2 regions of the Spirosoma litoris genome follow, and region 2 is predicted to be linked to the other one. Evidence: riboswitches for the same ligand, from Rfam matches in the RefSeq annotation. Region 2 holds a riboswitch; the other holds the start of a gene.

Region 1 (15,497 bases), on a different contig from region 2:
GTTGTAGTAAACTACTGGTCATCTGTTCAGTACTAATGCCTGCTGATGCTGCTAGTCCCTCGAGGAAATTTTTCATCGCCCCGGTATTGTTCAGCCCGGGCGACAACGTAATTACCCGTACGCCTTTGGGCGACACTTCGCTGGCCAGCGACTTGCTGTATGCATTGAGTGCAGCCTTGGCCGCACTGTAGGCCATCGTCGTATCCCAAAGCGGGAACATGCCGCTGGTCGAGGAGACATGAATAATCACCCCGCTTCCTGCCTGGATCATGCCGGGCAGGAAGGCCCGGTCGAGCCGTACGGCGGCAAGCAAATTGATCTGCAGTACATGGTCCCAGTCCGCGTCGCTCAGTACGCTGAACCCACCTGCCGGTGCCGTGTTGGCGCCCAGGTTGTTGATCAAAATGTCCAGGCTCCCAAATTGGTCCTGGACCTGGGCGACGACTTTCTGGACCTCATCGGCCCTGGACAGGTCTGCCGCAATGAAGTGTTCGCCTTCCAAGGCCTGATGCGGGATACTTCGGGCAGTCACGATGACAGTGGCCCCAGAGGCTTTCAATCGTTGGGCAATAGCCTTACCAATCCCTTTTGTCCCGCCCGTCACCAGGGCAATTTTTCCTTCCAGCTCTAAGCTGGCTACTTGTTGGTATTCCATTGGCTGTTAATTGTGAAATGATTGTTTCAAAATTTAGGCTGGGTTTAGCTAGTTCTTTTGTAGGCTCATGTCAATTGATCTGGGATTTTATTTTTGTTTCTTTTTGAAGCGATCGTTTCAGAATGGATCAAAAAAATTAGCGCAGCAGTTGCCGGGCCAGATAAGCGGCAAGCTTCTTGATCTGCACCGGATCCTGGTGCAGGATATAGAGCTCATACCAGCCCGTATAGGTACTGATAATGTGGTCGGCCACCAGGGCAACATCGCAGTCCTGGTCAAGTTCGTCTTTTTGAACGGCTTCCCGGATAAGCCTGCTTAGGAATTGGTGGGTAAAGTCATTATCCTCTTTAAGTAGGGCCTGGATATCCTTGTCTACCGGGGAAACCTCAAAGGCGGTCTTAATCGCAAAGCAGCCTTGCGCGTCCTTAATCACCACATCCGCAACATCGTGGATAAAGCTCTCGAGCGCTTTTTTGGGCGATTTGAAGCTATTGGCGCGCTGCTCCAGGAGCAACCTTCTTTTGAGGGTATAATGCTTGACGCAATGGATAAAGAGCTGGTGCTTGTCACCGAGTGTATTGTAGAGGCTACTCGAATTGATTTGCATGGCATCGGTCAAATCCCGCATAGACGTCCCGTGATAACCCTTTTGCCAAAAGACATCCAGGGCTTTCTCGATTGCTTCGTGCTGGTCAAATGCAAGGGTGCGTGCCATACTTATTAATTCCTTCGGGCCAAAGGTAGTCAAATTCTGAAACGATTGATTCAGAAATGTAAATTTTTTTTGCCAAACCTGCTGTTCGGAGTATTCGCGTAATTTTAAAACTATAATGCCCATGTTTTTATTACTATGGAATGAAAGCCAGAATTCGCTGTTCAGTAGAAGCAGGTATAGTACATTCAGCTTGCTTCCCTTGGTCGCCAGGGACATACGTTTATTTCCCGATCCTGAATGGGTCGGTTTGCGTAGAGTCTATCCATAAATCATGTTGATACCTTGATACCAGTTACAAAAGAATTAAAGGAAATTGACCACCTGAGGGACATAGCGGATATGATGCCGGTAAGAAGGGACGCCTTGTTTGACCGGGATATTCTTGTCTTTGACCGTTCTCATCAGCCCTGTAGAAATTATTTATCCCCGAGCAGACGCGAGTTTTATAAGATTGTTTTCATTAATAAGGGGGCAGGTATTTTCATCATCGGCACCAATACGTACCAAATTGATCAACCAACGATTGTGTTCATTCATCCGAATGAAATTGTATCGTGGCAAAACGTGGGACCTCACGAGGAAGCTACTGGCCATTTTTGTTTATTCAGGAAGACATTCATGGATGAGTATCCAGTTTTGAAAGATATGATCCGTAAATACAGCCTGTTCTCGGCGAGTGGTCGAAATGTAATTAAACTATTGCCGGAAGAGGTGTCCCGGATCGATAGTCTTTTTGTGCAAATGCACCGGGATCAAAATGGTAAAGATCCATTCAATCATGACGTCCTGCAGGCCTATCTTCAACTCATCATGGCTGTGAGTCAGCAATCCGCAGTTGCGGTACGACCCAATGCTATCAGCAAGGAATATAGACACATTTACGAGTTTTTCGAGTTACTCGAAAGTGAATTTTCTATGGCAGGCCGTGCATTGCCAATTCGTTTAAAGACGGCAAAGGAATTTGCCCAGGTATTGGCAGTTCATCCAAGCCACCTAAATGCGCTCCTTAAAAAACATACTGGACAAACTGTGAGTACCCATATCAAAAACAGGCTATTGGAAGAAAGCAAAGCTTTACTGATGCAAACCGATTGGACATTACAGCAAATCAGCTATGTTACCGGGTTTACCGAACAACCTGCTTTTAGCCTGTTTTTTAAGAAGAATGCCGGCCTTACACCAGCTGAATTTCGCAGAGCTTGCATTCCTCAGCGACACCCTAAATAGACTATATTGAACAATCCATGCTACTATTTACCGTCGTTTCTAACTTTCTGCTTCTACTAGCCATGTTACCTTCGATTTTCATATAAAAAGCTTCGAAACGGATATAAGAGGCCTCCGCATCCGGGAAGATATTTGTACCGAAAAAAGGATACAAATTCTCAGCGTATGGAAGAAGGCACAAAACAGGCTATTCCCGATCCTAACCGGTGGTTGGCTCTGGCTGTATTACTTATAGGAACCCTATTACCTCCACTTGATTTTTTTATTGTTAACGTAGCGCTTCCCGCTATCCGAACTGATCTACAGGAACCTCCAGCGGTATCCCAGCTGGTCGTTTCGGTTTACGCAGCAGCCTATGCGGTTACGCTCATACTGGGTGGACGACTGGGCGATATCTTCGGTCGTAAGCGGGCCTTTATCAGCGGAATGCTCGGCTTTTGTCTGGCGTCTGCGCTATGCGGACTGGCAACCTCGCCTACTATGCTGGTAATTGGAAGGCTATTTCAGGGAGTTACCGCAGCCGTAATGGGACCACAATCATTAGCAACGATCCACTCCATTTTCCCGGCGAATGAGAAAAACCGCGCCCTTAGCCTTTATGGTGCGACGTTCGGCCTGGCTTCCGTATGCGGTCAGTTACTGGGCGGTGTACTGGTATCTGCCAATCTGCTGGGATTGGGATGGCGCTGTGTCTTTTTGATCAATATACCCATTATAATTCTTACCATTCCGGCGGCTTTCCTATTAGTAAGAGAAAATCGTGCTGAACGTTCGGCGAGGCTTGATATTTTCGGCGCATTTCTGCTTGCCGCCGGACTATTGGCACTTGTAGTTCCCCTCATCGAAGGACGCGAAAACAATTGGCCCTGGTGGTGTTCAGGACTACTGATTGTAAGTGTTCCGACACTTTACCTATTTTGGCGATACGAGAAAAAGCTGGAAATAGCAGGGGAATCACCATTGGTATTGCCATCTTTATTCATGGCGAAGGGGTTGCGTCGTAGCCTTGGCTCTGCATTTTTCTTTTATGCCTTGGCTTCTTTTTTTCTACTCTTCGCTATCTATGAACAATCGGGTTTGCACCACAATACGCTCACAACAGGTTTTGCCATTTTACCACTAGGTATTGGTTTTTTCCTGGGCCCTTGGTGCAGCCCCCAAATCGCTGGCAGATTCGAAACCCGCACGGCGGCATTCGGCATGATACTGGAGGTTGTAGGATTGTTACTTACAGCAATTTTCGCTCTGGCAGACATCTCCGTGTGGTTACCCGCTCCGCTGTTTATGATAGGGCTGGGACAAGGCATTGCTATTCCTGCACTTGTACGCTTAAATGTAGATCAGGTCGATGCACGTTACTCAGGACTGGCCGCCGGTCTGGTAAGTGCAACATTGCAGATTAGTGCAGCCGTATTTGTTGCCCTCATTGGCGGTCTGTTCTTTACTTATGCACCAGATGGAGCAAGTGCATGTCAAGTAAAAGTTGGATTTTCCACAGGTGTTTCGGCGATTGGCATATCATTGGGTGTAGCAGCGATCCTTTGTTGGAAAAGCCCGCCAGTTTCAACGTCAGAATCTACGATTTATCCTGTTGGCATGGAGTGAAAAAAGTAGATTTTTGAACAGGCTCAAATTACGTCTTAGAATGGAAAACATAAGTAGTATTCCACTAAGCTGCTTCCTAGTGGAATACTACTTATGGGCAGAGTAGCCGATCGGCGACAGTCGTTCTTTGTTCCGAATCCTATTTTATAGTTTCTCACAAATTGCTCTTAACTCACTACACTTTAGATTCAGCTCCCTTGTTTGCTACCCGCCTAAGACTTTACTGCGTATATTGGTCCCACCATGGAAAACCAAAGCCCGATCCTTCGCCACCTGTTAACGGCTTACCGAGAACAGACGCCCGTTATGTCCAACACCAATTCGTGCGTGAGCCGCCTAACCATTATCACGGAAGATCCCCTGTTATTTGAGGTCGAGTTAACCATCGGCGCTGATCAAGTGCGGACTTACGCTATCCAGAAGCTGTCCACCGAGCCGATCGACAATCCCATCTATCAAGTCGCGCCGGTGCATCAGGGGGCAACGGGATCTTTCTCTAAACTATCTGAGTCGGACTTGTACTACATGGTTACCGGTAAATCGTTGAGCGACGAGGAGTAACAGATACCTTCCACAAGCCGCGGCTTAAAGGGCTGTCTCTCAACCCGTAGTACATCTGAAAAGTAACTAACCATTCTGGGGTGAATAATTTCTGTCCAAATCTCACAAAATGCTGCTGCTTTAGACAAAGAGAGGTCCATGTATCTGTTTCTTACATAGAAGTAGGCTAAAACAGTATCGATTAACAAGGTACCAATCTGAGTCAATACATCAGCTTAAGCAGACATTCGTACCCGACCGATAGGAGACTTGTTTTTAGTACCCCTAGCTGCTCGCTAGAGTCGTATCCGTTTTAGCGCATTCCTCCCGAAACAGCTAATTTTTCACCAGTGATCCAGCCCGCGTTATCCGATGCTAGGAAAGCAACGGCTGGGGCTATTTCAGCTGGTTTGCCGAATCTACCCATGGGTATAGCGGCAATCATGCCCTTTTCGATGGCACTACCTGCCAGTCCCAGCGCCTTTGACCCTTCGGTATCCGTTGGACCTGGTGCCACTGTATTGACCCGGATGTGGCGGTCCACCAGTTCTCTGGATAAAGAAACGGTTAAGGCGTTCAGGGCCGCCTTCGATGAGGTATAAATACTGGTGTATGGCCCTGGATTCTGTCCGCCTACTGAACTGATATTGACAATGCTACCGCCTGTTTGGGGAAAATACTTCAACGACTCCTGGATCGTCAGCAGGGGCCCTAACACATTGACCTGGTACTGTTCCAGGAAATCTTCCTCCGTAACCGCTTCAATGGGTCCGAATCGGGCGATACCAGCGTTATTCACCAGCACATCCAGCTTGCCAAACCGCTCCTTCACCTGTTTGAACAAATCAATAATATCGGCATGGCGGGCCATATCGGCTTGAAGGGCAATGGCCTGTCCGCCTGTCTGCCGGATGGCGTTAACCACGGTTTCAGCATCGCTTGCCGCCGAATGATAGGTAACAATGACAATCGCGCCACAGGCGGCAAGTTCCTTAGCTATGGCAGCGCCAATACCCTTTGAGCTGCCGGTAACGATGGCAACCTTCTGCGTCAAATCTATTTTCATGAGCTCTCTTTTTTGACAAAGCTAGATGAACGAACTTTACCCTGGATATGGGTTTCCCTTTAGAAAGTAGTTTCCTTCGAGAAACTAAGTTGCGCCAAGACGGATGAACAAGAAAGTATTTATTGATCAAAAGCCGCTGCACTGTCCCAGTCAGCTCAAGGCTATCCATGATACGATGGATATTTTAAGCGGCAAATGGAAAATCACGATCATTGGGTGCTTGAGCTTCGGCGACAAACGGTTCATGGACTTAATGCGCGAAGTAAACGGGATTGGCTCCAAAATGCTGTCCAAGGAGTTACAAGAGCTGGAGATCAACGGTTTAATCAGTCGCACGGTGCAGCCTACCAAACCGGTTACGGTGGAATACGCGCTTACCGCTTATGGTCAGACCTTGAGACCTATCCTGTGGGAAATGGCTGATTGGGGGCACCATCACAGGATAAAAGTAAAAGCAACATTGAAGGGGGAAGTTGGCAATGACTAGAACCTAGCTTGAACCCATCTAATTTTTACGTTGGCTCCATAAATCAACTTGTTATACAGCCTGTCGAACGGATGTGGCAGTTTGGTGGGCGATGTGAGCTACCGGCTTGACAAGGCGTGAATTTGGCGGGGTGATTAGGTTGAAGCCAATTAACGACAAGCCTATGGGGCGAGTACAGCCCTACAAGCCAGTCTTATTGACCCTGATTATATATCACCAATTTTATAGTCTCAAAAATACCCTCTTTATGGGAAATGCTTGCTCACTTATTGCAGAATAACTATTACAGGAATTCTCACCCCTTGTCTTGCCTAAAGCAACACAAGGGGTTTTTCCCTTGTCTATTGGTTGGGGTGGAAAAGCTCTTTTTGGCAATCCCCTGTTTGACAAGTATTTTTAGATTTCCCAATTATAACTACACTTATGAACAAACGAACCGGGCTGCTGGTCGGGTTGACGCTCGTGGCGGGCAGTCTCCTGGCACAGAATAAGCCTAAGCCGGAGGACGTACAAACCTTTACGCTCAAAAACGGGATGAAATTTATGGTTCTCGAAGACCATTCGATTCCGAACGCAAATTTCTATTCATTCTGGAAAGTTGGCTCTCGTAACGAAGTACATGGCATAACGGGGCTATCGCATTTTTTTGAGCATATGATGTTCAACGGGGCCAAGAAATACGGCCCTAAACAGTTCGACCGTGTTATGGAAGCCAATGGGGGTTCTAATAACGCTTACACGACTGAAAATAATACGGTTTATACCGACTGGTTTCAGAGTGGTGCGCTTGAAACAATCTTTGATCTGGAAGCGGATCGCATCCGGGATTTAGCCATTGATCCTAAAATGGTGGAGAGTGAGCGGGGGGTCGTTTTATCGGAGCGTAGCACGGGCCTGGAGAATAGTAACTATCGGGTTATTAATGAATTGGTCCAGTCGGTGGCTTTTGTGGAGCACCCATACATGTTCCCGGTGATTGGCTTTGAGTCTGATATTAAGAAATGGACGCAGGCCGATCTGGAGAAATACTTCAAGACCTATTATTCGCCCAATAATGCGGTTGTTGTTGTGGTGGGCGATGTGACTGCTGCGCAGGTTAAGAAATTGGCTGAGCAGTATATTGAACCCATTCCAGCTCAGAAACTGCCTGATAGCTTGCGGACTGTAGAGCCTCCCCAAAATGGCGAACGTCGGGCAACGACTTATAAAGACATAGCCACGCCTAATATTTTGCTGGCTTACCACACGCCCGCCACTCGGCACCCTGATTATTATGCCCTCGACTTGCTGAGTGGTGTACTTAGTTCCGGAAATTCATCGCGTCTGGTGAAGTCGCTGGTGCTCGATTCTACCATCGCATCGCGGGTATTTACCAATATGGATCAGTCGTTCGATCCGAGCTTGTTTTCGATTTATGCCATTGCGGCTAGTAACATCTCGGCTGAGCAACTGGAACGATCGGTATTGTATCAGATTGATAAGGTGATCAACGAAGGGATTACAGATGTAGAATTGCAAAAGCTGAAGAATCAGAAATTAATGGAATTCTATCACACCATGGAATCGATCAATGGAAAGGCGAACTCATTGGGGACTTACGAATTGTTTTTCGGCGATTACAAAAAGTTATACGAAGCGCCAGCCCTCTACGAGAAAGTAACTAAAGAAGATGTGCAACGCGTGGCCAGAACCTATTTGACTAGCCGAAATCGCACGGTGGGTTATCTCTTGCCAGAGCCTAAAGCGAATCCAGTTAAAAACAATTGATTCCCCAAATTTAACTCAAACCTATAAACCGGACTGCCGAAGCGGAGCGGTTTTAAAACTATATAGGTTTCGCTATATGAAATCGATACTCACTCTATTTTCCGCGGTATTACTAACGAGCGCGTCGTTGGCGCAGACGTTTAAAGTGCCGCCTTATCAGAAATTTAAGCTCAAGAATGGCCTGACGATTTATTTGATGGAGCAGCATGAAGTGCCACTTATCAATATCTCGGCGGTGTTTGATGCCGGTGCCGTGCAGGATGGAAGCCGCTATGGGTTGTCGAATATGACAGCAGAAGCTATTCTGTTCGGAAGCTCGAAGTACACGAAGTCGCAGCTCGAAGAAAAAATCGAATACGTTGGCGCTAGTGTCGATACCTATGCGGGTAAAGAAGTGGCTAAGCTGACCTCGTCATTTGCCGTAAAGGATCAGGATCTGTTGTTCGATATTATTCAGGATGTCATTACAAAACCAACCTTCGATCAAACAGAATTCGACAAATACAAACAGCGTCAACTGCTTCAGTTAACCCAACAGAAAGAAAGTCCGCGTGGAGTGGTCAACTCCTATTTTAATCGGTTTGTGTACGAAGGCCATCCTTATGCGAACCCACTGACCGGTACTCCCAGCTCTGTTTCGGCCGTTTCGGCAAGTGATGCCCGGCAGTTTTACCAAAAATACTACACGGCAGATCGGGCCGCCATTGCCATTGTAGGCGACTTCAATACGGCAGACATGAAAAAAAGGGTAACCGACTTATTTGGAAGCTGGAAAACGGCACCGTCCACATCTCCCGCGCTAACAGAACCTACGTTCTCGTTCGATAAAAACCGGGTTTTATTAGTCAATAAGGACGATGCCCGCGAAACAACGTTCCTGATTGGTGGAAAAGGGATTACGCAAAACAACCCCGATTTTATTCCGGTCACGGTTGTTAATACGATTCTGGGCGGCCGATTCACATCCTGGCTAAATGATGCGTTACGGGTAAATTCAGGCCTGACCTATGGAGCTGGCAGTCGTTTCGGGACCTATCGTAAAAGTGGCACATTCGCCATTTCGACCTTCACCAAGGTTAGCACGACCACGCAGGCCATCGACATGGCGTTGCAGGTACTCGATAGTTTGCATCGGACGGGTATTGATGAGAAAACCTTAACATCGGCTAAAAACTACGTGAAAGCTGATTTCCCTCCGAAATACGAATCGGCCAGTGAATTAGCGAACTTATTGACGGATATGTTCAGCATGGGTTTTGATGAATCGTTCATCAACAATTTTCAGAAGAACGTCGATGGGCTGACAGTGGCTAAAACTCGTCAGATTATTGACCAGTATTTTCCAAAGAATAACCTCCAGTTCGTCCTGATTGGTAAAGCCGAAGCCATTCGCGATAAAGTGAAAAAATACGGCACCGTCACCGAGAAAGAAATCAAAGCCGACGGATTTTAAAAAGTAACGTGGTGGTGCGGCATTCCGACCTCCTGTCCGCATAGTCAGAAGCTTTAATTTAGGCTATGGCTATGCGGACAGGAGGTCCACTTTACATCTATTCCATAAATTTCCCCTACCTTTGTCCTGAGTTTTTGGTGCCTAACGTCATTTCGTGATGACTTTCAAGGCTTAAAAGGGAAGTTGGTGCAAGACCAGCGCTGTCCCCGCAACTGTAAGTCTTTTACAAGATCGGTTCAATCTACATAACCACTACGCAACTGATGAGCGTGGGAAGGTCAGAACCGACAAGACGAGCCAGGAGACCTGCCTAAAACCATCCGTTGTTCTGGTGTTCGGAGGAAACACCCCAACCGCGTGCTAACGGTCAGACTTTGGCCCGATGCATCGAGATGTACACATTGTTCAGAAGTTATAGTGGTAAAGCAAGCCCTTCATGGTTGGGTATTGATGCTGGCTATTGCCCTGTTTGTAGGTCGTAGCAGTTTCGCACAAACTGATTCGCTGGTGATTCCGTCGAGCCGTTTAGGAACGATCGTATCTTTATCGGCCGTAACGGTGCGCGCTATTGCGCCTGAGCGATTCCTGGCCGGGCAGAAACTCCAACGGATCGATTCGACTACATTGCTTCAATTTCGATTTGGATCGTTAACCGATCTATTGGCGCTCAATACGCCCCTGGCTTTCAAAAACTACGGGCCTGGTCAGTTGGCAACAGTTTCGTTTCGGGGTACATCGGCCAACCATACCGCCGTTCTCTGGAATGGTATCAACATCAATCAACCGAATCTCGGTCAGACAGATTTCTCTACACTGCCTGTTGCTGGTTTCGACAGACTAGCTGTGCAATACGGTTCTTCAGCCAGTGCAGTAGGGTCCGACGCCGTAGGGGGGAGTATTCTCCTGGGTAGTACACCCGGCTGGCAGTCTGGGATTCGTGTAATGCTTGGGCAACAGCTAGCCAGCTTTCAGAATAACCAGACGCAGGTGGGAGTGCGTTATGGTGCGACTTTAGGAACAAGCTGGAAACTATCGGGTAAGACGTTTGCCTATCGGAACCAGTTCAACAACGCTTATCCATACACCGAACGCCAGCATTATTTTCTGGAGCCATCAACAACAGCTCAACGTGGATTTATCCAGGATCTCTATTTTCTGCATAAAAGCGGCCGACAGTTTTCCGTCAATGCCTGGCTAACCGACAATGATTTAATTATTACGCCCCAGGATACCATAGCACGCGAACGTACCCGAACCCAGTCGGCACGGTTGCTGGCTACTTACGAGGCCAATCGCATGACGTTTCGAGTGGGTTGGATTCGCGATGTGCTGGATTATGCAAAAGGAAATTTTAATGCGCCCAGTCATACCGAAACTGAGCGGCTAATTAGTCGGGCAGAGCGCGAGTTCCAGCTTTTGTCTGGTACAAATTGGCAATTGAACCTGCGCTTGGGCGGTGAATGGTCGCATTACCGGACCCGAACAGATGGTTACGGCGGGCAGTTGATTCAGGAAGATCGAGGAGATTTATATGCACTCCTACGCTTCCAAACGACGCGCTGGCTGGTATCGGCCAATATTCGACAGGCTTTTGTAACGCGGTTTAATCCGCCCATTACGCCATCGCTGGGTGCCGAATATCAGCTTGTGCAGCGTGACCGATTTAAGTTGACGGCAAAAGGGTCACTAAGCCGAAATTACCGCGTTCCAACCTTAAACGAACGCTACTGGATTGATTTAGGTAACCCAAATCTCTTGCCTGAAAGTGGGTTGAATTTCGAGGGCGGTTTAGCGGCTAATACGCCCTTATCTGATCGAATTAACCTGACGACTGAGCTGACGGGCTATCACAACCGCGTTGACAACTGGACTTATTGGAATCCGACCAATAATTACCACGTCGAAAATCTGCAACTGGTAATTGCTCGTGGCCTTGAGTTTACGACTAATCTAACCTATGTCCAGAATAACTGGCGCGCAGGCTTGCGCCTTGGGTATGCGCTGACCCGTTCATCGCAGGAGCGGGCCTATGATGCCTATTCGCAGGATGTGATCGGGAAGCAATTGGTGTATGTGCCGATTCATACCGGTACGTTCAATACCTACGTGCAACATGGCCAAACGCGCCTTAGTGTACAAATGCAGGCCAATTCTCGTCGATATATCACCTTCGACAATACTCAGTTTTTTAAAGGAACTATGCTGACTAATGTGTTATTGGAGCACACCGCCCGCTGGCATTCGATTCCTGTTCGAATTCAGGGACAAGTCAATAATGTGTTCGACGCGCTGCTGATTGGCGTGAAGCGAAACGCACTTCCGGGCCGAAACTGGGCAATCAATTTAATTATCAATTTTCCTTCTTTATAATTCATGAAAAATCAATTGACCAAATCAATTGCCGTTGGGCTGGTAGCCTTGAGTGTCTGGAACTGTAAAACGTCTGACCCAACGCCAACACCTTACGAATCGGGGGTGTTTATCCTGAACGCAGGTAACTTCTCCAGCAACAATGGAACGGTCTCGTTTTTGTCACGCAATAGCAATGTTGTTGCGACCAATATTTTTCAGACGGCAAACCCGTCGTTAGCCTTGACGGGTGGGGTACAGGGGTATACTGAAGTAAATGGTAAAGGGTTGATTCTAGTCGATAACAGTACGGCTGGCCAGGATAAAGTTGAGATTGTGGAGGCTGGTACGTTCGTTTCTCGCGCTACCCTAAAAACACCCGATATTGAGAATCCCCGTCAGGTGATTTCGGCAGGTCCTAACAAGGCCTACATCAGTTGCTGGGATGTTTCCGGCGATTATAGTGCGGGTACGTTTTATAAAGACCCCGGTTATATCGCGGTTGTTGATTTGAATACCAGCACCGTGACGAAAAAAATTCCGGCGGTGAAAGGCGTCGAAAAAATGGTTATTTCGGGTACCGAAGCGTTTGTAGGTAGCAACACCTATAGTGGCGATCAAACACTCTTGATCATCGACTTGAACACCGATACCGAAAAACAACGGATTGCTTTCGGCTCAACACCCGAGCCACTTGCGCTCGATGCGAACGGCAAATTGTGGATTCAGGCCGGTAAAGATCTGGTTCAGCTAGATCCAACGAGTCGGGCTATTGCTAAACGCCTTACTTTTTCTGCTGCTCCCGGATCGGTAACCATCAGTGGCGATAAACGTAATTTTTATTATACCCTGGGTGGTAAAACATACACTATTTCGATTGATGCAAACACGGCTTCGGGAAGTGTAGTGGTGAATCGCTCATTTAGTGCCTTGGGTATTGATCCACAAACGAATCGAATTTACGGTACTGTTATTCCTTCGTATGCCCAGGCTGGTTACGTAATTCGCTACGAATCGACCGGAACGTTGGTTGATTCGGTTAAAGCTGAAATTGCTCCTTCTGGTCTTTATTTCCGATGAGTCGGCAAGGGGCCATTATGAACTGGAGCGGAGGTAAAGACTCTGCTCTTGCTTTATACCATAGTCTGCGGTCAGAACGCTGGGATATACAGAGTTTGCTCACATCGGTAAATGACCTGCATGGTCGGGTAAGTATGCACGGCGTTCGGATGGAATTGCTGTATGCGCAGGCAAATCGGCTGGGATTACCTCTACAACTGCTGCGATTGCCGGGCGACGTATCGATAGAGACCTACGATGCTCAATTGCAACAGGTACTGCAAGGATTTCAACAACAAGGCATTACCCATTCTTTGTTTGGCGATATTTTTCTGGAAGACTTACGACAGTATCGGGAAAGCCAATTACAACGCGTAAATCTGAAAGGGGGATTTCCCCTCTGGCAGCGTAACACGACCGAGTTAGTTCATGAATTTGTTGATCTGGGTTTTCGAGCCGTGCTGGTTTGCGTCAATGAAAAGCAACTGGGAGCCGAGTTCGTCGGTCGGGAGTTAGATCTGGATTTATTGAGAGACTTACCCCCAACAGTTGACCCCTGTGGCGAAAATGGCGAATACCATTCGTTTGTGTACGATGGCCCCATTTTCTCTCATCCTATTGGGTTTCGTAAAGGAGAAGTCGTCCGGCGTACGTACAGTCCATCAGGGAGCACAGATTGCCATACCGACGACACTGATCGGAGTTGGGATACAGGCTTCTGGTATCAGGATTTGCTTCTGGATGAATAAGGTAAGTGAATGAATAATGAATACATAAAAAGAGTCAGCCCTGCTAATTAATGAATTGGTAGGGCTGACTCTTTTTTATGCCAATTCATTTGTAATGGCATTCGTTATAGAACAGTCTGAAGAAGATTGATGACCGTTGTGCTTTCGTGTAAGAATCGTTTTTGTCTCAAGAAGAGGATATTTAAGACCCTTTGGTCTTCTTAGGATTAAAAACACATGATTTTGCCTTAATGTCAACCGGCTTAGCTTATTTGGTTTTAACTTTCTTCGTTGAAAAATAAACTTATTACAAATACCTATTTAACCTATGAAACGTAGAGAAGCCTTACAACAGGCGGCCCTGATGATGGGAGGAATCCTGTCGGCTCCCACGCTGGCGGGAGCTATGGGTCGTATTACGAACATGGGCCCGAGTGTAGACGTCACTGTTGAGCAGGAAGCGTTATTAGCCGAGGTCGCCGATGTAATTATCCCAACGACCAGTACGCCCGGAGCTAAAGCGGCCGGGGCCGAGAAGTTTATTGTTCGGGTCATGCGCGATTGTTACCCCAAAGCCGATCAGGAGCAGTTTTATGCTGGACTTGCCAAACTGGACGCCAGTAGCAAAACCAAATTCGGTAAGGACTTCGTGAGTCTGGATACGGCTCAGAAAAACGAAATGGTCAAACAAACTATGACCGACGATAAGCCTTTCTTCCTACGAATGAAAGAACTAACCACAACGGGCTATTTCACGTCTGAAATTGGTGCAACCAAAGCACTGGAGTACCTGCCCGTACCCGGTCAGTTTAACGGATGTATGCCACTCAAACCCGGCCAGAAAACCTGGGCATTATAACTATAGTAGTAGGAGTGAGGAGATAGGAGCGAGAATGGCTGGCGCATCGATTGGGCCGCCAAATAGCTCCTCACTACTCATTCCTGTCTCCTCACTCCTAAAAAATTATGAACCTCAATATTGATTCCATAAAAGAACAGACCTACGATGCCATCGTTATTGGCTCCGGGGTTACAGGTGGGTGGGCTGCCAAAGAGCTAACCGAGAAAGGGTTGCGTGTGCTGATGCTTGAAAAAGGGCATCAACTTGAACACGTTAAGGATTACGAATATGCCATGAAAGACCCCTGGCAGACTAAGTATAACGGTCGGCTGACGATGGCGCAGAAAGAATCACACCCGAAACTGGCCCGCGACTATCCGTACAATGAAATGACCGAAACGTATTGGATGAAAGATACCGACTCGCTTTATAAAGAAGACAAGCGATTCGACTGGTATCGGCCTAATATCGTAGGGGGTAAATCCATCATGTGGGGACGCCAATCGTATCGGTTGAGTGACATCGACTTTGGTGCCAACTTAAAAGAAGGTATCGCCATTGACTGGCCGATCCGCTACAAAGACGTAGCTCCCTGGTATTCATACGTTGAAAAATTCGTGGGTATTTCCGGCGAAAAACTGAATCTGCCCCAATTGCCCGACAGCGAATTTCTGCCACCCATGGAGATGTATTGCGTGGAGAAAGAAGTTCGAAAGCGGATAGAAAAGAACTTCCCCGGTCGGGTTATGACGATTGGTCGTGTAGCTAACCTCTCGAAAGCTGGTGAAGCTCAGCTAGGCATTGGCCGCGCTCCATGCCAGTATCGGAACAAATGCTCACTTGGCTGTCCTTATGGTGCCTATTTCAGCACACAATCCTGTACGTTGCCCCCCGCTGCCAAAACGGGTCGTTTAACACTCCGTCCTGATTCGGTAGTGACGGAGATCATGTACGACGAAAACAAAAAACGGGCAACCGGTGTCCGCATTGTCGATGCCGTTACGC
Region 2 (15,497 bases):
GCTGTACGAAAGGCCGCCAGACCACTTGTCGACAAAACCGTCAGGCGATTCAATTGAGTATAAAAAAACAACTGATTAATGGTCAAGGTGGTTTGATCGCCTAACTCAGTACGGTAATTAATGTCCCAGTTCAAGCCCATCGACGATTCGGTTTGGTTGCCATTCATCGATAGCAGATTAACGTTCTGGAAAGACATCCGCTCGGCATCTTCAGTGAAAATAGTGGGTGCTTTGTAGCCCAGTCCACCACCCAGTCGACTTGTCCAATGGTCGGCTGCCCGGTATAGCAACGAGAACCGAGGAAGCAAAAACAGTTTCGGACTGGAGAAGTTAGACGGCGTATTGACGTTCGTTGTCACGGCATCGGCCCGTAAGCCTGTTTCCAGACTGAATTGCTCGGAGAGGGTTAACGTGTTCTGAACAAAAGCACCTAAAATGGATTGGTGGTAAATGTCGCCTGTACTGACTGTGTTGAGGGAGTTTTCGAGCCGGAAAGCATCCGTCCACAGATTTACACCGGCAATCCAGTCGGTTTTTGATTGGTGTTTGAAATAACTCACCTCCGAAAAAGAGGATTGCTGCAACCCATCGAACATATAATTGGGCAGCGCTATCGATCGTTGGAAGCGACTGTAACTGTTTTTGACGGTCAACACCGCATCATTGGTAAACCGCTTTTCCAGCCGAAATTGAGTAGCTAATCGTCGGGAGTCATTCGCTTCGGTATATCCGGTCGATGTCTCGCTCCGAATGGTTGGAATATACCCTCCTGTTCGGTGCTCATTGACCCAGATCACCCCGGCCGAAACCGTTGTGGTTGGATTCGGGTACCAGAAAAACTTAGGCTGAATGGTTGTGCGGGCCGTTTGCGGCAGATCTGAAAATTGGTCGTTGTTGGCGTCGTAAGCTCGTTGCAGATTGCGGGTGGCGTAGAACGTCAGCCCCACTTTTTCGTTTCGTTGGGCATAATAGGCATTAAGATCAAGCCCGAGCGCCGACGTACCATTAAGCAGAAAAGACAATTCTCGTTCACGCGTTGGCTCTTTCGTTACTAAATTGACGAGTCCGGCAATGGCTCCACTTCCGTATAAGGTTGATTGACAGCCTTTCACAACTTCCACCTGTTTCAAATTCAGTGGAGGAACCTGCATCAGACTCAATCCGCTCGAAAAGCCACTATACAGCGGAAGCCCATCCTGTAGCAGTTGGGTATAACGACCATCGAGCCCCTGAATTCGGAACGTCGCATTGGCCGACATGACCGACGTTTGCTGAACCTGAATTCCTGGACTTTCACGCAGAATAACGGCAATATTGGCCGGTTGCATATTCACTTTTTCGTCGAGTTCTTCGGCGTCAATCACCTCAACCCGCGTTGGCTCGTCGGCAACACTACGGCCACTTCGGGTAGAGGAAACGGTGATTTCGTCCAGTGATTCCTCCGACGGTTTGAGGAAAATTTGCAGTGTATCGCTACTCGGTGCGATAAGCGTGTGCACAACTGACTCGAAACCAACAGCCGAAATACGCAGCCGGTAGGGGCCAGTTGGCGGCAGGCTCATTCGCGTAAAACCGGCAGTATCAGTCGCAGCACCAGTTGTGGTACCCACTACTAGAATCGTTGCACCGGGAATGGATTGCTTGGTGAGTGCATGCCGGATAGAAACGCGCAGGGTATCCTGGAGGAGAGGTTTATGGGAAGAGACCGGACTCAGGAATACTGTATTGCCCCAAACGGTCGAGGAAAAAAGTAGAAATAAAATAAGGTTTTTCATCCTGTATGGAGATACAATGGAACATAGCGGCTGATGGATGACCAGCCGGAAGAAAATCCATGAAAAACGCTTATAATTTGGGCGGTTGCCAGATGGCGAGCGCTACATCTGACTGATTGGGCGATTGGTACGCAAATGCCTGATTCGCAGGAATCAGGACACTTTGTAGCTCAGAGATTGTATAGCCAAGCGGCCGGGGAATTGAAAAGCCAAGACAGGTTGTGCAGTGGCAAAACGGGCTGCAGGGCGCTTTGTGCCCGTGGTCGGGATCGTTGGTCGAGTGAGCCGCCGATGAAGTATTAGTCAGTCTATCTTCTTGCGCATGACAGTCTGCATCCGGGCAAGGAAGACCCGTCAACAGCAGAATCCACAACGAGAAAAGACACATGACCGCTTTCATGCCCGCAAAGGTAGTGGGCCGAGTAATGCAACAGGTAGTCAAAAACAGGGCATATTATGAAGGAAAAGTGCTTTTTGACAGGATTAACAGGATTTTCAGGATTTTTACTGGCGAAAAAATAATTCGGATCGTATCCTCGGCCTGTATTCTCACCGTAGCCGTCAGGTTAAGCGGGCGGCCCCGCTGACAGCACGAGAACAGCTAATCAAAGTCTTAACCTGACGGCTATGGTGAGGATACAGACCAAGGGTGCAATACGGGTAAACAAATCATGGAAATCCTGTTAATCCTGTCGAAAAAACAATTCGGATCAAACAACGGCCAACAAGGGCAAATCGGTCAGGCGCGCCATGTGCTGGGTTCGGCCTTCGGCCAATAGCTTCTGAAACCAGTTTCGCGTTTTTGGGAGCATGATGATCAGATCAGCTTTGTTCAAATGCGCAAACCCTAGTAAGGTGTCGTAGAGTTCGTTGCTGATTTCAATGGTCAACGTATGTGGTTGGGTATTGAGTAGCCGCCGAATGTGTTCTGCCCGCTGATGTAGGTCGGCTTCGTTGGCTTCTTCGCTGATGCATAGCACATCGATCACGCTACCAAACAACCGGGCAAATTTCAGTGTCTTATCCAACACGACGGCGTCGGGAGGGGCGATTAGATCAATGCCGAGTACTATATTTTTCAGGCCCGTATAGGTAATGCCCGGTGGAATCAGTAAGATAGGTACTTCGGTTTCGGCAATCATTTCAGTGGCAAGACTACCCAGTAGTTGTGCACTTTGCGGGGCACTCCCTACTGTCGACATAATCAACAGATCGACTTGCTCGGCCTTGGTTACCTTCCAGATCGCATTCATGGTGTGCCCTTCCTGCGTTAGGCATCGGATGGGTACGGTTAAGCCCACCAATTCATGCAATTCAGCAGCCAGTCGATGCAGGGCTTTTTCACTGGCTTCCCGCGTGGCCTCTACAGACAGTGGGAAGTCGCCCACTTTAGCGGCATTATCTGGCCAGACATGAAACGCGTGAAACAAGATCAGGGTGGATTTTTGGTCGTAGGCCAGTTGAGCCGCAAATTGCGCTACCTGGTTGGCGTTGGCTGAAAAGTCGGTAGCTAAGAGGATGGTTTTCATGAGTAGTTTGCTGGTTGATTTATTGAGCCAGATACCCACCATCGATCGGATAATAGGAGCCGGTTACGAAGGACGATTTGTTGGAACTGAGCCAGATGACCAACTCGGCAACTTCTTCGGCTTTGCCTAAGCGACCAATTGGGTGTAAGCCAATTAGTTGTTGCTTCACTTCGGCAGACAGTATATTGAGTAACGGAGTATCAATGTAGCCCGGCCCAACGGCATTGATGCGAATGCCCTGCGACGCATACTCTATAGCGGCTGTTTGCGTAAGGCCAATCATGCCGTGCTTGGCGGTTACGTATCCCGGCGCACCCGCCGTGGCAACCTGCCCGAGTATCGAAGCCATATTGACAATACTGCCTGCACCCTGTTTCAGCATCACTTCCAGCTCGTATTTCAGACAGAAAAAAACACTGTTGAGGTTTACATTAATAATGTGTTGCCAGCCTTCCAGACTGTAATCAGCCGTCATATTCTGCTCCCCACCAATGCCCGCGTTATTGCAGGCAATATCCAGCGAACCAAAGGTGGCAACGGTTTCTTGTACCAGCGCCTGGCACTGGGCTGGGTCGCCGACATCGGCTTTGAGAAAGCGGGCATTCGCCCCAATGGCTTTTAGTTCATCGGCTACTTGTTGTCCCTGGGCTTCATCTATATCCGACAGCATCACATTGGCCCCATGCTGGCCATAAAGAAGGGCTACTGCCTTGCCAATACCCGAAGCGGCACCGGTTACCAGCGCTGTCTTTCCTTTTAAGTCTTGTTCCATGCTCATAAACGACTAAGTAAATCCGAAAAAATAGGGTCCATCAAACCAGTTCGTTACCCCTGTTTGATGGCTCAAAGTACGTTGTAAGTAATTGGATATTAGTTGACTAACGGCAGGGGTTGAACTGATATAAGTCAGGTGTTCGTAGGATGAAAACGCCTGTATTTTTCATACTCGCCGGGTTAAAACCCGGCGCAAAAACAAAGAATGGATCAGATGCGTCGGGTTTTAACCCGGCGAGTATGAAAAAATATCAGCAATTAATTCGCTCAGCTCAATAGGCCGAAAGAGATGGGATTACGTGTATTTCTTGTTTTTGCCAGCGCAATACGGTTAGTTTGTGTTAACGTTCTTTGTTTTCCGTCAAATTAGCTAATGGTTTTCCTGAGAGGTTCAGGAAATGAAAAAGGAATCGTGTGAAATTCACGAGCAGACGTTGCTACTGTCAGTGACCATTTAGAAAAGGGTTTGCCCTCGATGTCCATTGTCTTACCCATCGGTTCGCCGAAACGGGCGGGATGAGAAGGACGGCAGATACCGTCACAAGCCAGGAGACTTGCCTTAGCTTTGCTGATTACGCCCACACGCGATTGGGCTTCATCAAACTTGACCATCCTATCTTTTTCCTGCTTCGTTCTGGGGCCTGGTTAGGTGTGTCGTGTTGATAAAGTGTTGATAACGTGGTAAGCGTATGGAGTTCGGCATCGAACGCGATCAACCATTTTATCATTTATTAACATGATCGCACACAATCTCGGCTATCCACGAATCGGTAGCCACCGCGAACTCAAACGGGCCTCTGAGCAATTCTGGGCCAACAAAATCACCCGTCAGCAGCTTCAGGACGCCGGTCGAATTATCCGACAAGGCAACTGGCTGACCCAACAGCAGGCTGGCATTACGCTGGTTCCCTGCAACGACTTTTCGTTCTACGATCAGGTGCTCGACATGTCCCTGACCGTTGGCGCGATACCGAAGCGGTTTCGCCCGCTGCTCGACCAGCCTGATGCGGCCCACCAAAACGCTGACCAGCTAACGCTCTATTTCGCTATGGCGCGGGGCCATCAGCAGGATGGACTGGATCTGAAAGCGATGGAAATGACTAAGTGGTTCGATACCAACTATCACTACATTGTACCGGAGTTTACTGCCGACCAGACCTTTACGCTTCTCTCAGAGAAAATTTTTGACGAGTTCGAAGAGGCCAGACAAACGCTGGGAACTACACCCAAACCTGTATTGCTGGGGCCGGTTTCGTATCTGTTACTCGGCAAAGAGAAAGAAGTTGGTTTCGACCGATTGGATTTACTGGATCGCCTACTGCCTGTTTATGAAGCGATTTTGACGCGTCTGCAAGCGCAGGGAGCCAACTGGATTCAACTCGATGAACCGACGCTCTCACTGGATTTGACGAATGACCAACGAGCCGCTTTTGCAAAAACCTACAATCGATTGCGGGTACAATTCCCGAAACTTAATTTGCTGTTAGCGTCGTATTTCGAGTGCTACGGGGCTAACCTGAATCTGGCTATTCAATTGCCGGTCGATGCCCTGCATTTGGATCTGGTCCGGTGCCCAAGTCAGTTAGACGATATTCTGCAAACCGATTTCGTGCACAAATCAACGAAGTTGTCGTTGGGTGTGGTTGACGGACGAAACATCTGGATCAATGATCTGGAAAAATCGAAGGCAACCCTTCAGCGGGCCGTTGAGAAACTTGGCCAGCACCGAATTCTGGTTGCACCGTCATGTTCGTTAGTACACGTCCCTGTCGATCTGAACTCGGAAACCAACGAGCAGGGATTAACCCCCGAAATTAAGCAGTGGCTGGCCTTTGCCCGGCAGAAACTGGACGAAGTCGCCACACTCGTTACGCTATTCCGGCAGCCCAAGAACGCCCAGGCAACGGCAACATTAGCCGCAAATCAGGCTGCGTTAGTGGCCCGTCGGGAATCGACATTGATTAATCGCCCTGCTGTTCAGGCACGTCTGAATCAGTTGACAGAGAAAGACGACCAACGTCAGGGTGAGTTTGCTGTGCGCCAGCCGCTACAACAGGCACGTCTACAATTGCCTTTATTTCCAACAACTACGATTGGCTCGTTCCCGCAAACGGAAACCGTGCGCGCCAATCGAGCGAAGTTTAAAAAAGGCGAAATCACGCTCGACCAATACGAAGATTTTATTCGCGCCGAAACCGAGCAGGCTATTCGCTGGCAGGAAAAAATTGGCCTGGATGTGCTGGTGCATGGCGAGTTTGAGCGGAACGACATGGTTGAGTATTTCGGCGAACTGCTCGACGGGTTTGCCTTCAGCGAAAACGGCTGGGTGCAGAGTTATGGCTCTCGTTGCGTGAAACCGCCGATTATTTACGGTGATGTTTATCGGCCTGAACCCATGACCGTGCGTTGGGCGCAATTTGCTCAGTCGTTAACGAGCAAACCCGTTAAAGGAATGCTGACTGGCCCGGTAACCATTCTGCAATGGTCGTTTGTGCGGGATGATCAGCCGCGCCGGGATACCTGTTTGCAAATTGCACTGGCTATTCACGATGAAGTAGTCGATCTGGAAGCGGCTGGTATTCGGGTTATTCAGATTGACGAACCGGCTATTCGGGAGGGATTGCCGCTGCGGAAAGACAACTGGAAAACCTATCTGGACTGGGCCGTACGGGCGTTTCGGATTTCGGCTTCTGGCGTTCAGAACGACACGCAAATTCACACCCACATGTGCTATTCGGAGTTCAACGACATGATCGAAGCCATCGCGAACATGGATGCCGATGTGATCACGATTGAAACGTCGAGGTCGCAAATGGAATTGTTGGATGCGTTTGTCAATTTTAACTATCCGTACGAAATTGGTCCTGGCGTGTACGACATCCATAGCCCGCGTGTACCAACAATTGAGGAAATGGTCGATCTGCTTCAAAAAGCGACTAACGTGCTGCCTGTTCGAAACTTATGGGTAAATCCAGACTGTGGATTGAAGACGCGCCGTTGGCCAGAAACGACTGAAGCCCTGAAAAATATGGTGCAGGCCGCCCAAACAGCGCGCGAATTAGTTACTGAGTCTGTATGATCATAAATAAGTGGTCTTCTGCCAACTAGTTGGCAGAAGGCTTACCTTTGCAATATGGATTTCTGCGGACCTTACGACAAATACCTTGCTGAGCATAATCAGGAGTTCCTGCATGCCCCATTAATAGCCGGTTGGGAGTTCAGACAGAAAACAACCCCAGTTGCTGAAAGAGTAGAAGCAGCAGGGTGGATGTCGTTGGCCAAAGCACAGGACTGGAAGTTACCCGCATCAATTCGACGTGAGTTGCTAAGCAATACAATGGTCATTATAGTTACGGATCTTGACCAGCTTATTCAGTATGTGAATCCTGCATTTGAGACAATGACGGGTTATTCCAGCCGGGAGACCTTAGGACGCAGACCCGCTTTTTTGCAAGGGGAAGGTACGTCTATGCGAGCACGACGGCATATCAGGCAAGGTGTTGAACGGCAGAAGTTAGTACGTGGACAGTTGTTGAATTATCGAAAAGACCAAACTGCTTATCTGTGTCAGATCGTGATTCGGCCCATCGTAAATCGGCAGAAACAAGTAGTCAATTTCATTGCCTTTGAACAGGAGGTCGAATCGAATGGAACACCCATCGTCCGGTAAACACGAACACACCGCTTGTCCCCGCTGCCATCGTACATTCGAGTGCCGCGTTGGAAGCATCAATTTGTGCCAATGTCAGGTAGTGCAATTGACGGATGCCCAGCGGCAGTACGTCAGTTCGACTTACCAGGGCTGTTTGTGCGCTGACTGTCTGTTGGCTGTCCGAACAGAATTCAATCACCTGGCTCACCAGAAACTAGTAGCAGATTTATTACGTGGACATTAACGAAACGCCAGAAATAAAGACCCGAATCGCAGCGGCCGAAACCCGAATTTTCAAAGCTGTTTTTCCCAGCACAACCAATCATTACGATACGCTTTTTGGAGGCACCGCCCTGCAACTGATGGACGAAGTGGCGTTTATTGCCGCCACTCGGTTTTCCCGGAAGCGCATGGTCACGGTTTCGTCCGACAAAATCAATTTTACCAAGTCGATTCCGGCGGGTACGATTATCGAGCTGGTTGGTCGGGTCGAACATGTGGGAAATACTAGTATTCGGATCGCGGTAGAAATTTACGTCGAAGAAATGTACTCGATGGAGCGCCATAAGGCCATTCATGGAACGTTCACGTTCGTGGCGCTCGACGAGGATAAGAAGCCAATTCGCATTATCTAGAAAAGCGTTTTTCTGACAGGATTAACAGGATTTACAAGGTTTTTACAGGCGAAAACCCGTCTTATTAATCTTGTAAATCCCGTAAATCCTGTCAGAAAAAAAAGCATATCCGGTTACCGGAAATCATGCATTATAAACTGACAACAACACTTAAAAAAGCAGATACCGAAGGTCGAATCCCAGCTTATACACTAGATCAATACATTCGGGGTGAATTAGCACAGCAATTAATCAAGTTGGTGAGCCCCCGCCTGCCCGTTGCCCGAACCGATAAACCAGCTCATGAGAATCCGGAAACGGTTGAGTTTATGGCGGAGCTGACGTTGCTGAAATCACACCAATGGCAACAACTAAAACGATCGCTGCTGGAAACTCTCGAATCGCTACCCGCTGAACGACAACTTTCGGTTCAACAGTTAATCCGGGAAGTTGATCAGGATTAAATGTCGATACAAATCTTCGTAGTCTGGTTGTTGGTGCGTCTGGTCAGACTACGAGCACATAAGAAGAAAAACGGTTTTTCGACAGGATTAACAGAATTTTCAGGATTTATTGGCCGGAAATATCAGCAAAATAAATCCTGAAAATTCTGTTAATCCTGTCAAAAAAAGAACTTGTCCTACACCCTATCGTGCCTTACCTTTGCCCCTGATGAAAATCGCATTGGTCTATATTCTCCTGATCGCAACCTTGCTGCCAACAGTCAGCCAGTGGGGGACCATTGCCTATTATCACGCCAATAAGGATTACATCGCCCGCGTCCTTTGCGAAAACCGCGATAAGCCCGAAATGCATTGTGATGGAAAATGCTATCTGGCTAAAAAGCTGAAGGCTCAGGAGGATCGACAGGACAAAGAGACGGCTACCCGTCTGGAGCACATGCCAGTCATTACCCTGTTTTGCGCTGACTTCAGTACGTTTCTGATCGTGCCACAAACCATTCGTTTGTTGGTCAGCCAATTGCCACTTTATTTACTATCGGCGTACCGTGCACCCTTAGGGGCCCTTTTTCAGCCTCCCCAGATTTAATCTTTCACATCTTGCCCCCTAATCTTTGGCGGTTTTCTCATGCCAAAGGCTAATCCATTGTGTCTTGTAATGAGCCGGATTATGGGTGGCCCGTAGGGCCTTTACAGCGTAGCGTCGGTAGAAAGAATCGATTTCAAAGACAAAATGTGCCGTTAGGTACATAACAATTGCGTACCTAACGGCACACGTTATCTATAACTAGGGGCTTTTCTACCGACGCTATGCTGTGAAGGCCCTAATGGGCCAAAACAGACACAGTCTAATCCTGAATTCACATTAAGGGTTATTCAGAGGCCTATGGTATTACTAGTCTGATTGATAATTGATTACTGAGGTCTTCTTCTGATCTACTTTTTGCTGTTAAAAACTTCATGAGGACATTTGTACTCTACATACTGCTGTTTGCAACGCTGCTACCGATGGTTAGTCCATGGGGAATCATTGCGCATTATCAGCTCAATAAAGAGTACATTGCCCGTGTCCTTTGCGAAAATCGCGATAAGCCCCAATTGCATTGCGATGGTAAATGCTATCTGGCTAAACAGTTAAAGACACAGCAGGAAAAGCAGGACAAAGAGACCACTGAGCGAGTACAGAATTCGCCAGTTATGCAACTGTTTTGTCAGGTAAGCTTTTCCTTCGAGTTTCTTCCCGCCTGGCAATTGATCCTGTGTGCTGGGTTTTCAGCGTATTGCTTTCCGGCTTACATCGCTCCGTTAGCGAGCCTGTTTCAGCCACCCCGAGTTTAAGTCGTTTTCGCCAAAGACCGATAAGCTGGACTGTTGAAAAAGAATGGTCTTACGAACCTTACATGTCTGAAAATTCAAATTCTCGACTTAAACTAATCATATTGTGAAAATTTATAAGTTACTCATAACCGCCTGGTTATGGGCTATGATTGTCTATTCTGTTTCCGCTCAGGAAGTAAAACAAGGGCTTGTTTTTGACGCCCAAACCAATGAACCGTTGCCCGGCGTGACCCTTGCCTGGGCTGATGGTAAATCGGGAACCGTTACCGATGCAAACGGTCATTTCTCAGTAACCAATAGTGCGGCAAAAGTCATTGTGTCAGCTGTCGGTTATCGTCGACAAGAGATTACATTGACACCGGGGCAACTGCTACGAATTGCACTGGAACCCGCTGCCGAAGACCTTCAGACGGTGGTTGTGACCGGAAATCGGGAAGCTGCCCTCCGTACCGAAACCCCCATTGCGATCTCCAAACTCTCGGCCAAACTGATCAACGAAACGAAGCCGACGAGCATCTATGAAGTGATCAATAAAACACCGGGAGTGCTCATGGTGAACCTCAACAATGAGCAACACATGATGGCTATTCGGCAGCCGATGACCACTAATGCGTATTTTCTTTACATGGAAGATGGTGTGCCAATTCGACCGATGGGTGTGTTTAATCACAATGCGCTGCTCGAAATGAATCAGTTTACGGTCAGCTCGATTGAGGTAGTCAAAGGCCCTGTGTCGTCGATTTATGGGCCTGAAGCCGTAGGGGGAGCGGTGAATTTCATTACGCAACGGCCAACGGCTGTGCCCACGGCGCGTGCGGGAATTCAGGTTGATCAATGGGGCTACCAGCGACTTCAGGTTGGGGCGGGAGCGAGACAGGGCAAGTTTGGAATTTACCTCGGAGGCTTCGTGTCGCGGCAACGGAATTCATGGTTAGCCAGCTCCGATTATGACAAATCGTCGTACTTCGCCCGACTCGAATACGCTTTTGCACCCAGAACTCGCCTGACGGGTACCTTGTCGTACAACGATTATAATTCGCAGACGAGTGGTAGCGTTGATAGTTCGGCATTTTTCGCCCGGCAGTACGTGAGCACCACCGATTTTACGTACCGAAAAACTTTCTCGTTACGCAGCCGCCTAACCCTGGAACATGATTGGAGGGATGGCTCCCAATCGTTCATCACGGCTTTTGTTCGAAACAACAGTGTGGGCCAGAATCCGGCTTATTCCATTCGGTGGACAACGGGTGCGGCAACCGCAACAGGGCAGATTAACAGTAACGATTTCAAAAGCTACGGCTTCATTGCGCAGCACACGCAACGGTTAAATTTCCTGAACAGCAAGCTCATTGTTGGTGCTACACTCGACCTCTCGCCCAACACCTATTATGCCTACCAGACTGATCTGTCGGCAGAGTTAAGAGCGGATAAGAAATCGGTTATCAAATACACGCAGTTGCAGGAACGTCCTGATATTCAGTTAGCCAACTACCAGGCCGATATTCATAATACCGCAGCTTACGTCCAGTATGACCTTGAGCCATTGCCTAAATTGCGCGTGTCGGCAGGGCTGCGTTACGACCGAATGGCTTTCAATTATACCAATGCGCTGGACAAGAGTTCGGGGAGTAAGGACTATAGCCAGATGACGCCTAAAATTGGTGCTACGTACGATTTGGGTAATGGTAAAGGCTTGTATGCCAACTACGCCAAAGGGTTTTCGCCCCCTGCGCTCACGGCGATTTTCCTGAAACGGACCACGCCCACGGCTTCCGGCGACCAGTTTTACTACAACCTCCAACCCGCCAAATTCGACAATATGGAAGTGGGTGGCTGGGCTTCGTTGCTGAACAACAAAGTGTATGTCGATGTGGCTCTTTACCAAATGAATGGCACGAACGAGTTGCTCAGCATTCGTCAGCTCGATAACTCCACCGATTACCAATCGGCGGGTCGGACACTGCACCGGGGCGTTGAGTTGGGGGTTACCTACCGGCCTTCAAAGCAGATATTCTTCCGATTTGGGGGCACGCACGCAGTGCACCAATTTGTTGAATTTACGCTTAGCCAGCGGACGTCCGATGCCATACAGAACGTAAACGGGAAGGATATGCCATCGGCCCCACGCACACTCTGGAACACCGAAGTTTCTTACTACCCCAGCTGGCTGAAGGGCTTCCGCACGTCGGTTGAGTGGCAGCATGTGGCGAGTTGGTACCAGAACCAGATCAATACGGTTAATTATAGTGGGTACGATTTCGCTAATGTTCGGGTTGGCTACCAATGGAAAGGCATTGAGCTATTCTCGAATATCCTGAACGTGACCAACGCGCTTTTCGCCACTAACGCCACACGGGGCAACAACGCCACCGATCGCACCACCTACACACCAGCCGCCCCACGCACCTTTGTGTTTGGTGTTCAGTATAGTATTTCAGGAAAATGAAACTATTTACCCCACCCCAACCCCTCCCCTGAAAACAGGAGAGGGGTTGGGGTGAGGTAGATTACGATAAAATAAATGACTGCCTATTTAAAACATCATGAAAAGCCTACTTATCACGCTCCTCCTTTTCAGTCTGATTGCTGAAAAACCAGCCAACGAAACCGCCGTTTCGAACCCGCAATTTGTTGGGGCCGTCCCGCGCCTGACAACCGATGCTTCGGGTAACCCGCTCCTTAGTTGGGTAGAAAAAGAAAGCGACAAAGGAAGTATTTTTTATTTCGCTGTTTCGAAAGATGGCGGGCAAACCTTTGGCGAGAAAATACGGGTGAAAGCACCCGCTACGCTGTCGGCTCATGCCGAAGGGATGCCGAAGATTGCCGAAAAATCCGATGGTACATTACTGGCGGTTTTTGAGGTGCCTAACCCTACACCGGCTTCACGTTTTGCCGGGGATTTGCTCTATACGATGTCTTCCGATAAAGGGCAAACCTGGACTGAACCAACGCCAGTTCATCAGGATGTCAGACCCGGAATGAGTCATTCGTTTGCCGACATTACGCGCCTGCCCAATGGCGAAATTGGTGTGGCCTGGCTCGATGAAAAATTGCCAAATCGGGAAGGACGCCCAGTTGTATTTGCACAGACAACGAAAGGTAAAGGCTTCGGTTCGGCGGTTCTGGTTGATGACAATGCCTGCCAATGCTGCCGGATGAATGTATTTGTCGATGCCAAAAAATCCATTCACCTGACCTATCGTGATTTGCTGCCTGCCGCGAAAGCGGGTGAAATCGCTTCCCGTGATATGAGTACGGCCATTTCGACGGATGGCGGTAAAACATTTAGTAAACCGCAGGTGCTGTTTGCCGATCACTGGCAAGTGAACGCCTGCCCACACGCGGGACCCGTTGTGGCACAAGTCGGCAATGATATCTTGACCACCTGGTTTTCGGGAAAGGAAGATGCTGCCGGATTACGACTGGCTCGTTTGGGTTCTGATAAGTTGGTATCCAGTGTGTTATCGAACCGAGCAAAACACCCTCAGATCGCGTCGGCTGGCGGACGGCTGGTGTGGGTTTGGGATGAATCGATTTCCAAAGATGGCTCCAACGAACTGGGTTCATTTGTGCAGCGGATCGGCATGCGAACCGTGGTGGATGGAGTCGTTAGCCCAACGACCTACCTAACTCCCGAATCGGTTGATGCCACCTATCCGGCCGTGCTTGGCACAAAAAATGGAACGCTGATTGCCTACGAGCAAACGAAAGATAAGCAGAACACAGTCATCGTCGTGCGGTTTTTGGAGGCCCAATAGGCCAATAAATTGACCAGTTCTCATGGCTTCCGATTGCGCAACTGGAAGCCATTGAGAACTCGGGATAGCGTAATTGGTTGAGGGGTAAAATTCAATTAGCGGATTAATTGTCGCTTTAGTACGCCACCAATAAAACTGCCGATGAAGGTGAGAATCATTGACCCGTAAAGGCCAAATGCCTCCAGGTCGCGTGCACCGCTGGTTTGAGGAGCTTTCGTGAAAAAAGTATACCCTACCCAAAGGGTTGCTGCCTGAATGATGGCCAGTGCCCAGCCTTTTCGGGGTTCCAGGTAACCGATAACTGTAGCGGCAATCGCTGCCAGCAGATAGGGTAGATGGATAACGGGAGCATTTTTGATAACTACCAGCAAAACCACACTGTTGATCAGAATTACCACGGTATGACTGAGGAGCTTTCGATCAAAAAAAACATCGGATTTCGGAGTGGTTGTTGCTGCACTCAGGCGTTCAGACTCCCGCAACGTAGCCGCCCGATTCAAATCCTGTTGGGCCTGTTCATCATTTTCCAGGTGTTGGCGGGCGGTTCCCCGTCCCTGAAAAGCATCGGCTTCTAATCCTTTCGAGAAAAATACGGCTTTGTCAAACTCCAGATAGGCCGCCGAATAATCCTGTTGATCGTACAAAATATGCCCCATTTCCAGATGTAAGTCGGCCACGGTATTGTCGTAACTTTCGCCTTTCTTTAAGGCGTCGATAGCTTCTGGAAGTTGGCCTAAAGCTCGATAACATTTGGCCTGATACAAGTGCGCAACACTGGAAGTAGGTTCTTTTTGCAGGTAGCGCTCAAAAAAATTCAGGGCATCGACAAACTGACCTGCTTTGTAAAACTGTATGCCCGCCTGTAATTTCTCAACGTCTTTCTCCGACTTGGTTCGTAAATCGGCATAATAACGCAGGTAGATAATATAGCCAATAATGGCCGCTGCAACAAGTAGTTCCATAAGCGTACAAAAGAAGCATTCAAGCCAGGCAATTCCCGGATGAGCTGCCTGTTTCCATTCCGTTTACGATTGGTTTCGGGTTGTTTGTTCAACGACAAAATACGTTATGTTTTAACCACATATCCTACCAATAACAGGCCTGACTTCTACGTTTATTCGGAACCTCGTGCAATAAAAATGATTTCTACAGGTTTACTTTACCCTTTATTTGGATGAACCGCTGTCTGCAGACACAACTATGCGAATTTTGATTGTTGAAGATGAATGGGAAGTTGCTTCGCTCATCAAGGCTGGTTTAGAAGAGTATGATTTTGAGGCCGATACAGCGGGCAATGCCATGGAAGCGCAAAAGCAACTGGCTGACAAAGAATACGATATTGTAATCCTGGACGTAAATCTGCCGGTTATTAACGGATTCGATCTGTGCCGCATGATTCGCAACCGCTTTGAAACGTTGCCTATTCTGATGCTGACAGCTTTTGGTAGCACTGATAGTAAAGTGAACGGATTCGAAGCCGGCGCTGACGACTATTTGGTAAAACCATTCGAGTTCCGCGAACTAGTTGTTCGATTGCGGGCTCTGAATCGGCGGAGTGGGGCGGCATCGCAGGAACCGCCCATCCTGAAAATTGCC

Evidence for each region. A riboswitch is a leader RNA that binds a small molecule or an ion and turns the genes downstream of it on or off. The one in region 2 is predicted to bind cobalamin.
Region 1: linked by a shared signal. The riboswitch ahead of ACYVGR_RS11175 (TonB-dependent receptor plug domain-containing protein) and the one ahead of metE (5-methyltetrahydropteroyltriglutamate--homocysteine S-methyltransferase) in region 2 are both predicted to bind cobalamin.

Annotation. Positions count from the first base shown of each region.
Region 1 covers NZ_BAAHBI010000014.1:79,232-94,728, reverse strand. The annotation lists gene ACYVGR_RS11220 (SDR family oxidoreductase) at 1-655, opposite strand, end outside; gene ACYVGR_RS11215 (TetR/AcrR family transcriptional regulator) at 792-1,586, opposite strand; gene ACYVGR_RS11210 (AraC family transcriptional regulator) at 1,653-2,597, shown strand; gene ACYVGR_RS11205 (MFS transporter) at 2,763-4,202, shown strand; gene ACYVGR_RS11200 (hypothetical protein) at 4,446-4,763, shown strand; gene ACYVGR_RS11195 (SDR family NAD(P)-dependent oxidoreductase) at 5,056-5,808, opposite strand; gene ACYVGR_RS11190 (winged helix-turn-helix transcriptional regulator) at 5,912-6,295, shown strand; gene ACYVGR_RS11185 (M16 family metallopeptidase) at 6,719-8,062, shown strand; gene ACYVGR_RS11180 (M16 family metallopeptidase) at 8,139-9,515, shown strand; cobalamin riboswitch at 9,634-9,843, shown strand; gene ACYVGR_RS11175 (TonB-dependent receptor plug domain-containing protein) at 9,933-11,885, shown strand; gene ACYVGR_RS11170 (YncE family protein) at 11,889-12,944, shown strand; gene ACYVGR_RS11165 (Dph6-related ATP pyrophosphatase) at 12,941-13,672, shown strand; gene ACYVGR_RS11160 (gluconate 2-dehydrogenase subunit 3 family protein) at 13,980-14,510, shown strand; gene ACYVGR_RS11155 (GMC oxidoreductase) at 14,618-15,497, shown strand, end outside.
Region 2 covers NZ_BAAHBI010000023.1:79,517-95,013, forward strand. The annotation lists gene ACYVGR_RS15435 (TonB-dependent receptor) at 1-1,775, opposite strand, end outside; gene ACYVGR_RS15440 (DUF6660 family protein) at 1,846-2,175, opposite strand; gene ACYVGR_RS15445 (universal stress protein) at 2,486-3,304, opposite strand; gene ACYVGR_RS15450 (SDR family NAD(P)-dependent oxidoreductase) at 3,324-4,076, opposite strand; cobalamin riboswitch at 4,436-4,654, shown strand; gene metE (5-methyltetrahydropteroyltriglutamate--homocysteine S-methyltransferase) at 4,815-7,157, shown strand; gene ACYVGR_RS15460 (PAS domain-containing protein) at 7,212-7,748, shown strand; gene ACYVGR_RS15465 (cysteine-rich CWC family protein) at 7,726-7,974, shown strand; gene ACYVGR_RS15470 (acyl-CoA thioesterase) at 7,964-8,365, shown strand; gene ACYVGR_RS15475 (hypothetical protein) at 8,491-8,808, shown strand; gene ACYVGR_RS15480 (hypothetical protein) at 9,017-9,394, shown strand; gene ACYVGR_RS15485 (hypothetical protein) at 9,766-10,143, shown strand; gene ACYVGR_RS15490 (TonB-dependent receptor) at 10,289-12,589, shown strand; gene ACYVGR_RS15495 (exo-alpha-sialidase) at 12,687-13,901, shown strand; gene ACYVGR_RS15500 (tetratricopeptide repeat protein) at 13,997-14,863, opposite strand; gene ACYVGR_RS15505 (response regulator transcription factor) at 15,102-15,497, shown strand, end outside.